Regions from separate parts of the Xanthomonas hawaiiensis genome, predicted to be linked through region 1. Evidence: riboswitches for the same ligand, from Rfam matches in the RefSeq annotation. Region 1 holds a riboswitch; the other holds the start of a gene.
What was found. Region 1 has a riboswitch for cobalamin ahead of PG878_RS19800 (ribonucleoside-diphosphate reductase subunit alpha). Riboswitches for the same ligand answer to the same signal wherever they lie in the genome.
Positions count from the first base shown of each region.

Region 2: another riboswitch for cobalamin. It lies ahead of btuB (TonB-dependent vitamin B12 receptor); the one in region 1 lies ahead of PG878_RS19800 (ribonucleoside-diphosphate reductase subunit alpha).

Region 1 covers NZ_CP115873.1:4,627,998-4,633,756, reverse strand. Annotated here, with positions in the region: gene PG878_RS19820 (alpha/beta hydrolase) at 1-715, opposite strand, end outside; gene PG878_RS19815 (ATP-binding protein) at 793-2,061, opposite strand; gene ompR (osmolarity response regulator transcription factor OmpR) at 2,058-2,792, opposite strand; gene PG878_RS19805 (hypothetical protein) at 2,966-3,493, shown strand; cobalamin riboswitch at 3,682-3,900, shown strand; gene PG878_RS19800 (ribonucleoside-diphosphate reductase subunit alpha) at 4,082-5,759, shown strand, end outside.
Region 2 covers NZ_CP115873.1:4,244,090-4,249,848, reverse strand. Annotated here, with positions in the region: gene PG878_RS18035 (IS110 family transposase) at 1-902, opposite strand, end outside; gene btuB (TonB-dependent vitamin B12 receptor) at 1,249-3,129, opposite strand; cobalamin riboswitch at 3,244-3,460, opposite strand; gene PG878_RS18025 (TfoX/Sxy family protein) at 3,688-4,116, opposite strand; gene PG878_RS18020 (GAF domain-containing protein) at 4,113-4,595, opposite strand; gene bioD (dethiobiotin synthase) at 4,712-5,401, shown strand; gene PG878_RS18010 (phasin family protein) at 5,670-5,759, opposite strand, start outside.

The DNA of each region.
Region 1 (5,759 bases):
CGCCCATGACGTGGTACGGCGAGGCGGCGATCCAGTCGCCATGGTCGCTGCCGAACGCGCGGTCGTACAGCGGCAGATGCCGTTGCTGCATCACCTGCTCCACCTCCATCGCCGCACTGTCCAGCGCCACCGTGCCCAGCGGTCGGCGCGCCCCGGCCTGCGCCAGCAGGTCCGGCGACAGGTCCAGCAGGCTCACCAGGTGCGCGCCGGCCGAGTGGCCCATCAACACCAGCCGTGTCGGATCGGCGCCCCACTGCGGCGCCAGTTGCTGGATCCGCGCGACCGCGCGCGCCACGTCCTGCGCCTGCTGCAGCGGCGTGGCTTGCGGCAGCAGGCGGTAGTTCACCGACACCAGCGCATGGCCCTGCGGCAGCCAGTGCGCGACCTTGTTGGCGGCCACGCCGGGGTTGTCCTTGTCGCCGTCGGCCCAGCCGCCGCCGTGCACCATCACGATCAGCGGGGCCTGGCGCGTGCCGGCCGGCAGGTACACGTCCATGCGCTGCGCCGGGTCCGGGCCGTAGGCGACGTCGCGCAGCACCTGCGCGCCGGCGGGCAGTGGCGCACGCGCGGCGTCGGCGCGATCGCCCTGCAGACGCTGCAGCAGGCGTGCGCGCAGGCGTCCGTCCTGGGCATGGACCGGCGTGGCGGCCAGTCCTGGCAGCAGCAGCGCCAGGGCGAGCAGGCAATGGGCGGGCGAGGGGCGAGTCGGGCGCATGGGCGGATCACTCCTTGAAGGACGGCGAGGGGCGTCGTGGCGCGATCGGCCGCTGCAGGCGCCGGCGCGCGCCGGGTTCATGCCGGGCGCAGATGCAGGATGGCGCACAGGCCGTGTGGGGCGATCGGCTGCAGCAGCAACGCGCCGCGATGCTGGCGTGCGACCCGCTCGACGATCGCCAGGCCCAGTCCGCTGCCGCCATGGCCGCCGTGCACGAACGGCTGCAGTGCGCGCGCCGCCAGCGCCGGGTCCAGGCCGGGGCCGTGGTCGCGCACCTCGATGCGCCAGCCATCGCCGCCGTCGCCGTGCAGGCGCAGCTGGAACGGCGCGGCGCCGTGCCGTTCGGCGTTGCCGATGAGGTTGCCGAGCGCACGCTGCAGCGCCAATGGCCGCCCGTGCAGCGGCGCCTGCGCGGGCAGGACGGCCTCCCAGCCGGGCTGCGCCGCGCCCAGCGCCTGCCGGCAGAGGTCGGCCAGGTCCAGGGCCACGGCGGGTTCGTCGCGGCCGTCGCGGGCGTAGGCGATGAACTGCGCCAGGATCGCGTCGATCTCGCCGATGTCCCGCTCCATGCCCTCGCGCAGTTCCGGCTCCACCTGCGGCAGCAGCGCCAGCGCGTACTGCAGCCGGGTCAGCGGGGTGCGCAGGTCGTGGGAGATGCCGGCCAGCAGCAGCGCACGCTCGGCCGCGGCGTGGCGCACGTCGGCGCTGGCCTCGGTGAGCGCCTGCGCCAGCGCGGCGACTTCGCGCGGGCCGCCGCTGGCGATCGGTGCGGCCTGTTCGCCGCGCACCAGGTGCGGCGCGGCCTGCGCCAGTTGCCGCAGCGGCCGCACCAGGCGCCGCGCGACCAGCGCAGCGGCGAGCCAGACCAGCAGCGTGCAGCCGGCCAGCATCGCCACCGAGAATCGCCGCAGGCCGTGCCCGCGCGGCTGGCTGGAGAACGCGATCCACAGCGGCGTGGGCGTGGCCAACTGCAGCCACAGGGTGCCGTCGGCGTCGCGCCGCAACGCGCGCCCGGGGCCGAGCTGGTCGGCTGCGCGGCGCTGCACGGCGTCGACCAGCGGGCCGGCGGCATTGGCGGTGGGCGGCGCGCTGCGCAGTTGCAGCCCGGCCTCGCGCAACGCCGGCGCCAGCGCTGCGGCGGCCGGCGAGCGCTGCAGCGCCTCGGCGACATTGGCGAAGCCGTGCAGCACGCGCAGTTGCTGCTGCGCTGCCGGCCGCAGTGCCAGTTCGCGGCCGAGCAGCAGTGCCAGCAGGCCGGCGCCGGCCAGCACCAGGGCGATCACCAGCGCCAGTTGCCCGAACAGGCTGCGCGGCCAGCCGCTGGCGCGAGAGGCAGGTGCGCTCACGCTTGCGGCTCCGGCGGCACGTACACATAGCCCACGCCCCACACCGTCTGGATCAGCCGCGGCGTGCGCACGTCGTCTTCCAGCAGCTTGCGCAGCCGCGCGACGATCACGTCGATGCTGCGGCCCAGCGGCTCGTGTTCGCGGCCGTGCGCCAGGCTGGACAGGCGGTCGCGGCTCAGCGGCTGCTGCGGGTGCCGCAGCAGCACCGACAGCACCGCGAACTCGGCGGTGGTCAGCTTCAGCGGTTCGCCGTCGCGACGCAGTTCGCGCCGTCCCAGGTGCAGGCGGAAACGGCCGAAGCCGATCTCGCCGCCGTCCGGCTGCGGCGCGCCGGCACCGCCCGGGCGGGTACGGCGCAGCACCGCGCGGATCCGCGCCAGCAGCTCGCGCGGGTTGACCGGCTTGGGCAGGTAGTCGTCGGCGCCGATCTCCAGGCCGACGATGCGGTCGATCTCATCGCCCTTGGCGGTCAGCATCACGATCGGGGTGGCGTCGCCCTGGCCGCGCAGGCGACGGCAGATCTCCAGGCCGTTCTCGCCGGGCAGCATCAGGTCCAGCACCACCAGATCGTAATGGCCGCGCGCCAGCGCCTGCTGCAGGTGCACGCCGTCGGCCACCGCCTTGACCGCGAAGCCCTGGCTCTCCAGGTAGCGGCACAGCAGGGCGCGCAGGCGGTCGTCGTCGTCGACCAGCAGCAGGCGGGGAGTGGGCGCGGCATCGTGCATGGACATCACTATCGGCTGCGCCGCGGCCTGGCGGCAACGGCGATGGCGGCGCATCTGTAAGCGGATGTTTCCGCCGCGGCTTGCGGCAACATTTGCTGGCCGATGCGGCGCCCCGCGCGCCGGCGCCACGACTACGGTGGTGCCTGGCAGCACGCCCGCTGCCGTCACCGGAGAACGCCATGTCGCTGTCCCCTCGCACCACCTCCTTGCTGCTGGCGCTGGCCGCCAGCGTCCTCGCCGCGCCCGTCGCCCAGGCACGCGAGCACACCCGCACGCGCACCGCCGGCGGCACCGAGGGCACCCGCCACGCCGCCGTGCAGGCCAGCGCCAGCGGCGCCCACGGCAGCGTGCAGCGCGCCCGCCAATGGCAGGCCGACGGCCAGGGCAATGCCAGCGCGAGCAGCGCGGCCACCCGCACGACGGCCGCCGGCGGCAGCGCCACGCGCCAGGGCAGCAGCGAGCGCAACGCCGACGGCAGCGCCAGCCGCCAGGGCAGTGCCAGTGTGCGGCGCGCCGACGGCGCCAGTGCCAGCAGCAGCGGCAGCCTGGCCCGCGCCGCCGACGGCACGCTCAGCGGCAGCCGCCAGAGCAGCGTCGACGGCGCACAGGGCAGTTACCAGGGCAGCACCAGCGTGCAGGACGGCGGTGTCGTCCACACCGGCACCTGCACCGACGCCAGCGGCGCGGTGGTGCCATGCCGGCCATAGGCGAGGCAGCCGTGTCGGGGGCCGTCTGGGGACTCCAACGCCCCTGTCCGCGGCCGGCTTCACGGCCCCGTCACGGCCGCGAACGGTCGCCGCGGCGGGACCGGAATCGGCCGTCGTCGGCAAACCATTGCCAGGCTTAGGTTTTCGTCATTCCACCCATATTTAGCGTTGACGTCGTCGACCGACCACACTATCTTGGGGTGGTCGGTTCCGGCGGCCCCAAGCCGCGGGATCAAAAGGGAAGCCGGTGCGGCGTGCCAACGCCAATTCCGGCGCTGCCCCGCAGCGGTAATTGGGAACGAACCCGTCATCCGCACTGAGGCGCCCGCCTTGGGAAGCGACGGGCTAGGAACCGGCCACGGCCGTTGCCCATCAGCCCGAAGACCTGCCGACAGCCGCGCGAAGCACACCGCGCGGCGCCGACCGCGCGCTCTCCGGGGGGAGAGGGTCGGTGCAGCGTTGACCGCCCGCAGGCCCGGTGCCTGCGCCGTTTGCAGTCTTCGCGACACCGCCTGCCCACCTGCGAACCCGGTCGGACCGCTGCCTGCGAGGGTCGGGCGGCCGCGTGCACCACGCTTGGAGACCTTCATGAGCCAGACCCACAGCCTGCCGGCCACCGCGTCCGTCGACGCCGCCGTCGACCCCACGACCGCTGCCGCCACTGCCCAGCCGGAGCCGACGGCCAGCAGCGAGCCGAGCAACGACCAGCGCGCCGTGACCTGGATCGTCAAGGACGGCGGCAACCGCCGCATGGCCTTCGACCGCTCGCGCCTGCAGCGCACCCTGGACCGGATCCACGCCGAGTTCCCGCAACTGGACGTGAGCGACTACGAGCGCAAGGCCTTCGCCTTCATCGAGAAGAAGGAAAGCCTGTCGGCCGACGACATGGTCGACTACCTGATCCGCGAGGCCGAGTCGCGCGTGGACATCGCCACGCCGGAGTGGGAGTACTTCGCCGCGCGCCTGTACCTGGACCGCCTGTACAAGCGCGCCAGCAAGAACCGTTTCTACGATGCCGGCGAGAAGTACGGCTCCTACGTCGGCCTGCAGGAAAGCCTGGCCGACCGCGGCGTGTACTCGATCGACATCCTCAAGAACTATTCCAAGGACGAACTGGCCGAAGCCGGCCGCATGATCGATCCGGAGCGCGACAAGCTGTTCGCCTACAACGGCCTCTACCTGCTGGCCACGCGCTACCTGGCCACCGACAACTCGCGCAAGGTCTACGAACTGCCGCAGGAGCGCTGGCTGACCATCGCCCTGTACCTGATGCAGGACGAGAAGCCGCGCGAGCGCCGCATGCAGCTGGTCGGCGAGGCCTACTGGGCGCTGTCCAACCTGTACATGACCGTGGCCACGCCGACCCTGGCCAACGCCGGCAAGATCGGCGGGCAGCTGTCGAGCTGTTTCATCGACACCGTCGACGACAGCCTGCAGGGCATCTACGACTCCAACACCGACGTGGCGCGCGTGTCCAAGCACGGCGGCGGCGTCGGCGCCTACCTGGGCTACGTGCGTTCGTCCGGCTCGGCGATCCGCGGGGTCAAGAACTCCAGCGGCGGCGTGGTGCCGTGGATCAAGCAGCTCAACAACACCGCCGTGTCGGTGGACCAGCTCGGCCAGCGCAAGGGCGCCATCGCCGTGTACCTGGACATCTGGCACCGCGACATCGAGGCGTTCCTGGATCTGCGCCTGAACAACGGCGACCAGCGCCTGCGCGCGCACGACGTGTTCACCGCGGTGTGCGTGCCGGACATCTTCATGGAAGCGGTGGAGCGCCGCGGCGAGTGGTACCTGTTCGACCCGCACGAGGTGAAGGAGGTCAAGGGCTGGTACCTGCAGGACTTCTTCGACGAGAAGCGCGGCGAAGGCAGCTTCCGCGCGCGTTACGAGGAAGTGGTGGCCGACGAGCGCATCGGCCGCAAGGTGGTCAAGGCCATCGACATGTTCAAGCGGATCATGGTCAGCCAGCTGGAGACCGGCAACCCGTTCATGTTCTATCGCGACGAAGTCAATCGCATGAACCCGAACAAGCACCAGGGCATGGTCTATTCCAGCAACCTGTGCACCGAGATCCTGCAGAACATGAGCCCGACGCGGGTCATCCAGGAGATGATCAGCGGCGACCAGATCGTCACCACCAAGCAGGCCGGCGACTTCGTCGTGTGCAACCTGTCCTCGGTGAACCTGGGCCGCGCGGTCACCGCGCAGCCGGACCTGCTGTCGCCGGACATCCTGGAGCGGCTGATCCGCGTGCAGGTGCGCA
Region 2 (5,759 bases), 380 kb from region 1:
GGAGCGTACGGGGCCTGATCGCGCGCGATGGCGTTGAGCCAGCGCAGGAACTTGTGCATGCAGGCGACGATGGCGACCTTGGCCGGTTTGCCGCCTGCGCGCATGCGCGCGTAAGTGTTGGCCAAGGGGGATTCGGCGCGGATGCTGGCCCAGGTGGCCATGTACAGCACGCGCCGCACGTCGGCACGTCCGCCTTTGATGCGGCGTTGGCCTTTCCAGCAGCCGCTGTCGTGATTGAACGGGGCCAGCCCGACCAGGGCAGCGAGCTTGCGTGGCGGCAGCGTGCCCAGCTCTGGCAACCGCGCGGCCAGAACCGCGCGCAGGATCGTGCCGAGCCCAGGCACCTTAGGGAGGCTCGAGCAGGTCTTGCCCTGCTGCCCGATCTCCTGCGTCAACGTCTGGATCTGCTGGTTCAGCAGGGCGATCACCTCTCGGCAGTGGCGTTGCACCTCAGGGCGGGTGATGTGCTCCAGGCGCCGCCGATGGGCATCGCGCTGGCCCACCAGGGTGGCACGCAGGTCCAGCAGTTCGCGAAGAGACTGCTGGTGCCCGGGCACCACGGGCGTGGGGGTGGTCGGGATGTGCTGGGCGGCGATGGCCAGCAGGCGCGCGTCCAGGACATCGGTTTTGGCATGCAGGCCCAAGGCCTGGGCTAGCTTGCGCGGACGATCAGCGGCCATCCGCACTGCCGGCAGGTCCGCCTCTCGGAGCACCTGCAGCACGGCATGTTCGTAGCCGCCACTGGCTTCCAGCACGATCCGCTCGCAGCCCAGCTCGGCCAGGCGTTGGGCCAGCGCACGCTGCCCCTGTGGCGTATTGGCTTGGGTCCAGGTCTGCTCGTCCGGCAGGACATGAATGACCAGTTCGGCCTTGGATACATCGATCCCGACATAGCGTCGCATAGACGTTCTCCGCAGTAGACTCAGGCACGAGAGCACTCCTGCCGACGCCCATGCTTGTGGAGTTCGAGCTCGCGACTCGGGCAACTGTTCGGGCTGATGAGGCAGGAGATACGGGGTGCGGCGGCGCTGACTCCTACTCGTGCTTGCTGGCACTGCGGCTAAACGGCCTGCCGCACTCCGCTCTCACCTGCAACGATAGACCCTCATTTGACACAAGCGGCTTCAGCCGCGATGGGCGTTACCGATAAAGCCCGTCGCGGCTGAAGCCGCTCCTACGAAAAAGACGCGTGTTGTGGCCGCGCTGTTGCCCCGCGCCACGCCCGCCGGCGCAGCGCGGGGCGCCGGCTCAGCGCGCCGCCGGCGCGTAGCGCAGGGTCAGCGCGTATTCGCGGCCCGGCTGGTTGTACCAGTTCACCGTCTGGTAGTCGCGATCGAACACGTTGCTGGCCTTGGCCTGCAGCGTCCAGTCCGGGGTGAACGCGTATTCCGCGCGCAGGTCGACGGTGCCGTAGCCGGCCAGGCGCACGCGGTTGGCCGCGTCGTCGAAGCGGTGGCCGCTGCCGAAGACGGTGACGCCGAGCTTGACCGGGCCGATGCCGCGGTCCACGTCCAGGCGCGCGGTGTTCTGCGCGCGGCGCGCCAGCCAGTTGTCGCGGTTGTCGCCGTCGCTGCGGTTGCGCGGGTCGGTGTGGCTCAACTGTGCCGACAGTTCCCAGCCGGCCAGCAGCGCATAGCCGGTCAGTTCGGCGCCGCGGATGCGCGCTTCGTCCACGTTGACCGGCAGGAAGCTGACCGCGTCGTAGGAGATCAGGTCCTTGACCCGGGTCTCGTAGGCGTTGAAGGTCCAGTTCCAGCTGTCGGCGTACTGCGCCACGCCCAGGTTGCCGCTCTTGGAACGCTCCGGCTTCAACTCCGGATTGCCGGCGAACGGGTAGTACAGGTCGTTGAAGGTCGGCGCCTTGAAGCCGGTGCCGACGCTGGCGGTGAGCTTGAGGCCATGCGCCAGCGCCAGGCCCCAGCCGAGGCTGCCGGTGGTGTGCTCGCCGAACTGCTCGTTGTCGTCGCTGCGCACGCTGGCCTGCACCTGCTGCGCGCCGAAGCGGCCCTGGTACTCGGCGAACGCGCCGGTGTTGTCGCGGCTGTCGACGTCGAAAGCGGTGGTGCTGGCGACGTGCTCGCGTTGCCAGTCGCTGCCGACGCTGAGCAGGTGGCCTTCGGCCAGGGTGATGTCGCCCTGCAGCGCGGCGGTGTCGCGGCGGCTGTCGAAGGTGCTGACGAAGTTGCGGGTGCGCGCGCCGGGGGCACGGTAGTAGCTGTCGGCGTCGTCGACGTTGCGGCCGAGCTGCGCGGCCAGGTGCAGGCGATCGGACGGGGTCCAGTCGAGCTTGCCGCCGAACACCTGCTGGGTGTTGTCGGCCTCGTTGCCGGCGAACAGCGGATCGCCGTCGTATTCGTTGCGGCTGTCGATGTTCAGCGCCTGGCCTTCGATGCGCAGCGTGTCGGTCAGCGCGTAGCCGCCGCGCGCGCTCAGCGAGACGTTGCGGTAGCCGTCGCGGTCGGGCTGGTCGACGAAGCAGCCGGCGAACAGCGTGGCCGAGCCGTTGCAGGCATTGATGCCGTCGGTCTTCTGGTAGCCGCCCTGCACGGCCAGCCAGCCACGTTCGCCGCGGTTGCTGAAGCCGGCGCCGGCCTCGCGTAGGCCGTGGCTGCCGCCGCCCAGGCTCAGGTTCTGCTGGAAGCCCTGGCCGCCGCGGCGGGTGAAGATCTGGATGACGCCGCCGATCGCGTCGGAGCCGTACAGGCTCGAACGCGGGCCGCGCACGATCTCGATGCGCTCGATCTGGCTCAGCGGCAGGTCCTGGAACGCGGCCAGGCCGGCGCTGGCCGAGCCGATGCGCACGCCGTCCACCAGCACCAGCACGTGGTCCGATTCGCTGCCGCGCAGGCTCAGCGTGGTCAGCTTGCCCAGGCCGCCCTGGTTGGAGATGCCGATGCCGGCGCGGCCCTGCAGCAGCTGCGCCAGCGACGTGGCCTGGCTGCGCTCGATCTCCGCGCGGTCGATGACCTGCGCCGGGACCACGCTGTCCTCCACCGAGATCTGGGTGCGGGTGGCGGTGACCAGGACCTGGTCGAGGTCGGTGGCGGCGTCGGCGGCGTCGGCGGCGTGGGCCAGCGCGGGCAGGGACAGGACGGACGCGATCGCGACCGAAAGCAGGCGGGACGACATGGGTGGCAACTCCGGCGCGCGGCTGCGCGCTGTGACGGCGAGGGAGTCACGAACGGAAGGTGCAAGCGGACGGCGCCGGACGCGGCGCGGCACGCCGCGACGCCCTCCGCATCGCAACCAGTGAACTGCAAGGCCGGTCTCCGGGCTGGCGATCGGGGAGGCGGACCTCCCGGCTGCGACGCCTTCCCATGCCGAGGCACAGTGGCGCAGGTCGTCAGCGCGGATCGCTTACCGTTGCGGGGGCAGCGCCGGCCTTGTCGCAAGACGCACCGGCTTCCCGTTTCAACCCGCTGGCCGGAGCCGGCGGGTCACCTTGAAGCGGCGCGATTGTACGCGATCGCCGCTGGCTACGCGGCTTGGGGCGTTTCATCGACTCCCGAGTACGCCGCGTTGGCTCTGGCAGGCATGCCGCCAGAGCCGCGCCTGCCAGAGCCAGCCCGAAGGGCGCGATCGAGTGCGCCCGTGGCCGCGTGATCGCTCGGGCGTGAACTGACGTTTTCCCCTTGTCCCAGGTACGCGCCATCACGGCGCGGCACGCTCAGGGATGGAGGACACGCCCTAGTCGGCGTGGGTACCGTGGCCGTCGTCGCCGCCGTGATGGTCGCCCATCGGCGTGTCGTGCGTGTCGGGCGCGTAGGCGCCGTCGGCGTCATCGTCGCCGCGCGTGTCGTCGCGGTCGAAATGGGTGGTCGCCACCGGCCCGGCGACCGGCAGGCCGCGCTGCGCCGGCAGCGCCGCCGTCGCGGTCTCCAGCTCGCCCAGCAACTGCGCGCGCCGCGCCTCGGACAGTTCCTGCCAGTGGCAGCCGCTGAGCGCGCCTTCCAGCGAATACAGCAGGTTGAGGCTGGGCTTGAAGCCGGCGCGCTTGACCTTGACGAAGGCGCCGACCGCGCCGGCCGCCTCCAGGTCCTGCTGCGTGCGCACGCCGACCTGGCGCAGCCAGGCCGCGCTCTTGGGGCCGATGTTGCGCAGCTTGGCGGTGCTCATCGCAGGCTGTCGACGAAGACCTGGGCGATCGCTTCCAGGCCGCGCTGGTCGTCGGCGTCGAAGCGGGCCAGGTCGGGGCTGTCCAGGTCGAACACGCCGACCAGCGCGCTGTCGCGCAGCAGCGGCACCACCAGTTCCGAGCGCGAGGCGGAATCGCAGGCGATGTGCCCGGGGAACGCCTCCACGTCGTCGATGCGCTGGGTCTGGCCGCTGCTGGCGGCCGCGCCGCACACGCCCTTGTGCAGCGGAATGCGCACGCAGGCGGGCAGGCCCTGGAACGGGCCGACCACCAGTTCCTTGCCGTCGTAGAGGTAGAAACCGACCCAGTTCAGCCGCGGCAGCGCGTGATACACCAGCGCGGCCAGGTTGGCGGCGTTGGCGATGCGGTCGGGCTCCCCGGCGACCAGGGCACGGGCCTGGTCGAGCAACTGGGCGTACTGTTCCGGCTTGCTGCCGGTGAGCGAGGACGAGGCGAACATCGCGCGAGTCTAGCAGCGCGTTGCGTCCGTCGGCACCGCGGCGGCTGACGCGCGCGGCGCGCCCGGCTATCCTGCGCGCCGCCGCGCGTCCCGCCGGCCAACCGACAGGGTTTCGCATGGCTGTTCCCGCCTTCTACGTCACCGGCACCGACACCGGCATCGGCAAGACCATCGCCAGCACCGCGCTGCTGCATGCCTTGCGCGCGCGCGGCCAACGCGCGGTGGGCATGAAGCCGGTCGCCAGCGGGTGCAGCCGCGACGCCGACGGCTGGCGCAACGAGGACGCGCTGGCCCTGCAGGACGCCAGCGCGCCGCGTCCGGCCTACGCCGATCTCAATCCCTACGCGCTGCCGCTGCCGCTGGCGCCGGAACTGGCCGCCGCCGATGCCGGCGTGGAACTGGAACTGGCGCCGATCGCCGCCGCGTTCGCGCGCCTGCGCGCACAGGCCGACGTGGTGGTGGTGGAAGGCGTGGGCGGCTGGGCGGCGCCGCTGTCGGCGACGCTGGATCAGGCCGATCTGGCGCGGACGCTGGGACTGCCGGTGGTGCTGGTGGTCGGCCTGCGCCTGGGCTGCCTCAACCATGCGCGGCTGAGCGCCGCGGCGATCGCCGCCGACGGCCTGCAGTGCATCGGCTGGATCGGCAACGAGATCGACCCGGCGATGGAGCGCATCGACGACAACATGGCGATGCTGCGCGCGCGCCTGCCGATGCCGTGCTGGGGACGGCTGCCGTACCGGCCGCAACCGCAGGCCGCGCAGTTGGCCGCGGAACTGCAGCCGTGGGCTGGGATGCCGCCCGGCTGATCAACTGCCGTGGCGGGTTTTGTGGGAGGGACTTCAGTCCCGACGCCTCACCGATGAAGCATCGGTGCGGCAGCTTTTCCTTCGAAGAAAGCCAGGAGCGCCGGAACGCGCGCAATCGGCAAATCCCCACTCCCGAATCCCGAATCCCGCCCATAAAAAAGGCCCGGTAGAGGGAGGGATCTACCGGGCCTGGGGTTGCACGGGGGGAGGGACCCATGCAGACCGAGGGTGCGTCGGGCGGCGAACCGCAGCGACGTCGAATACGGTGTTACTTGGCGGCGGGCTTGGCCTTGGGCGCAGCCTGTTCGGTCGCCGCCTCGAACTGATGCTTGGCAAGCTGGCCGATCGCCTCGGAGGT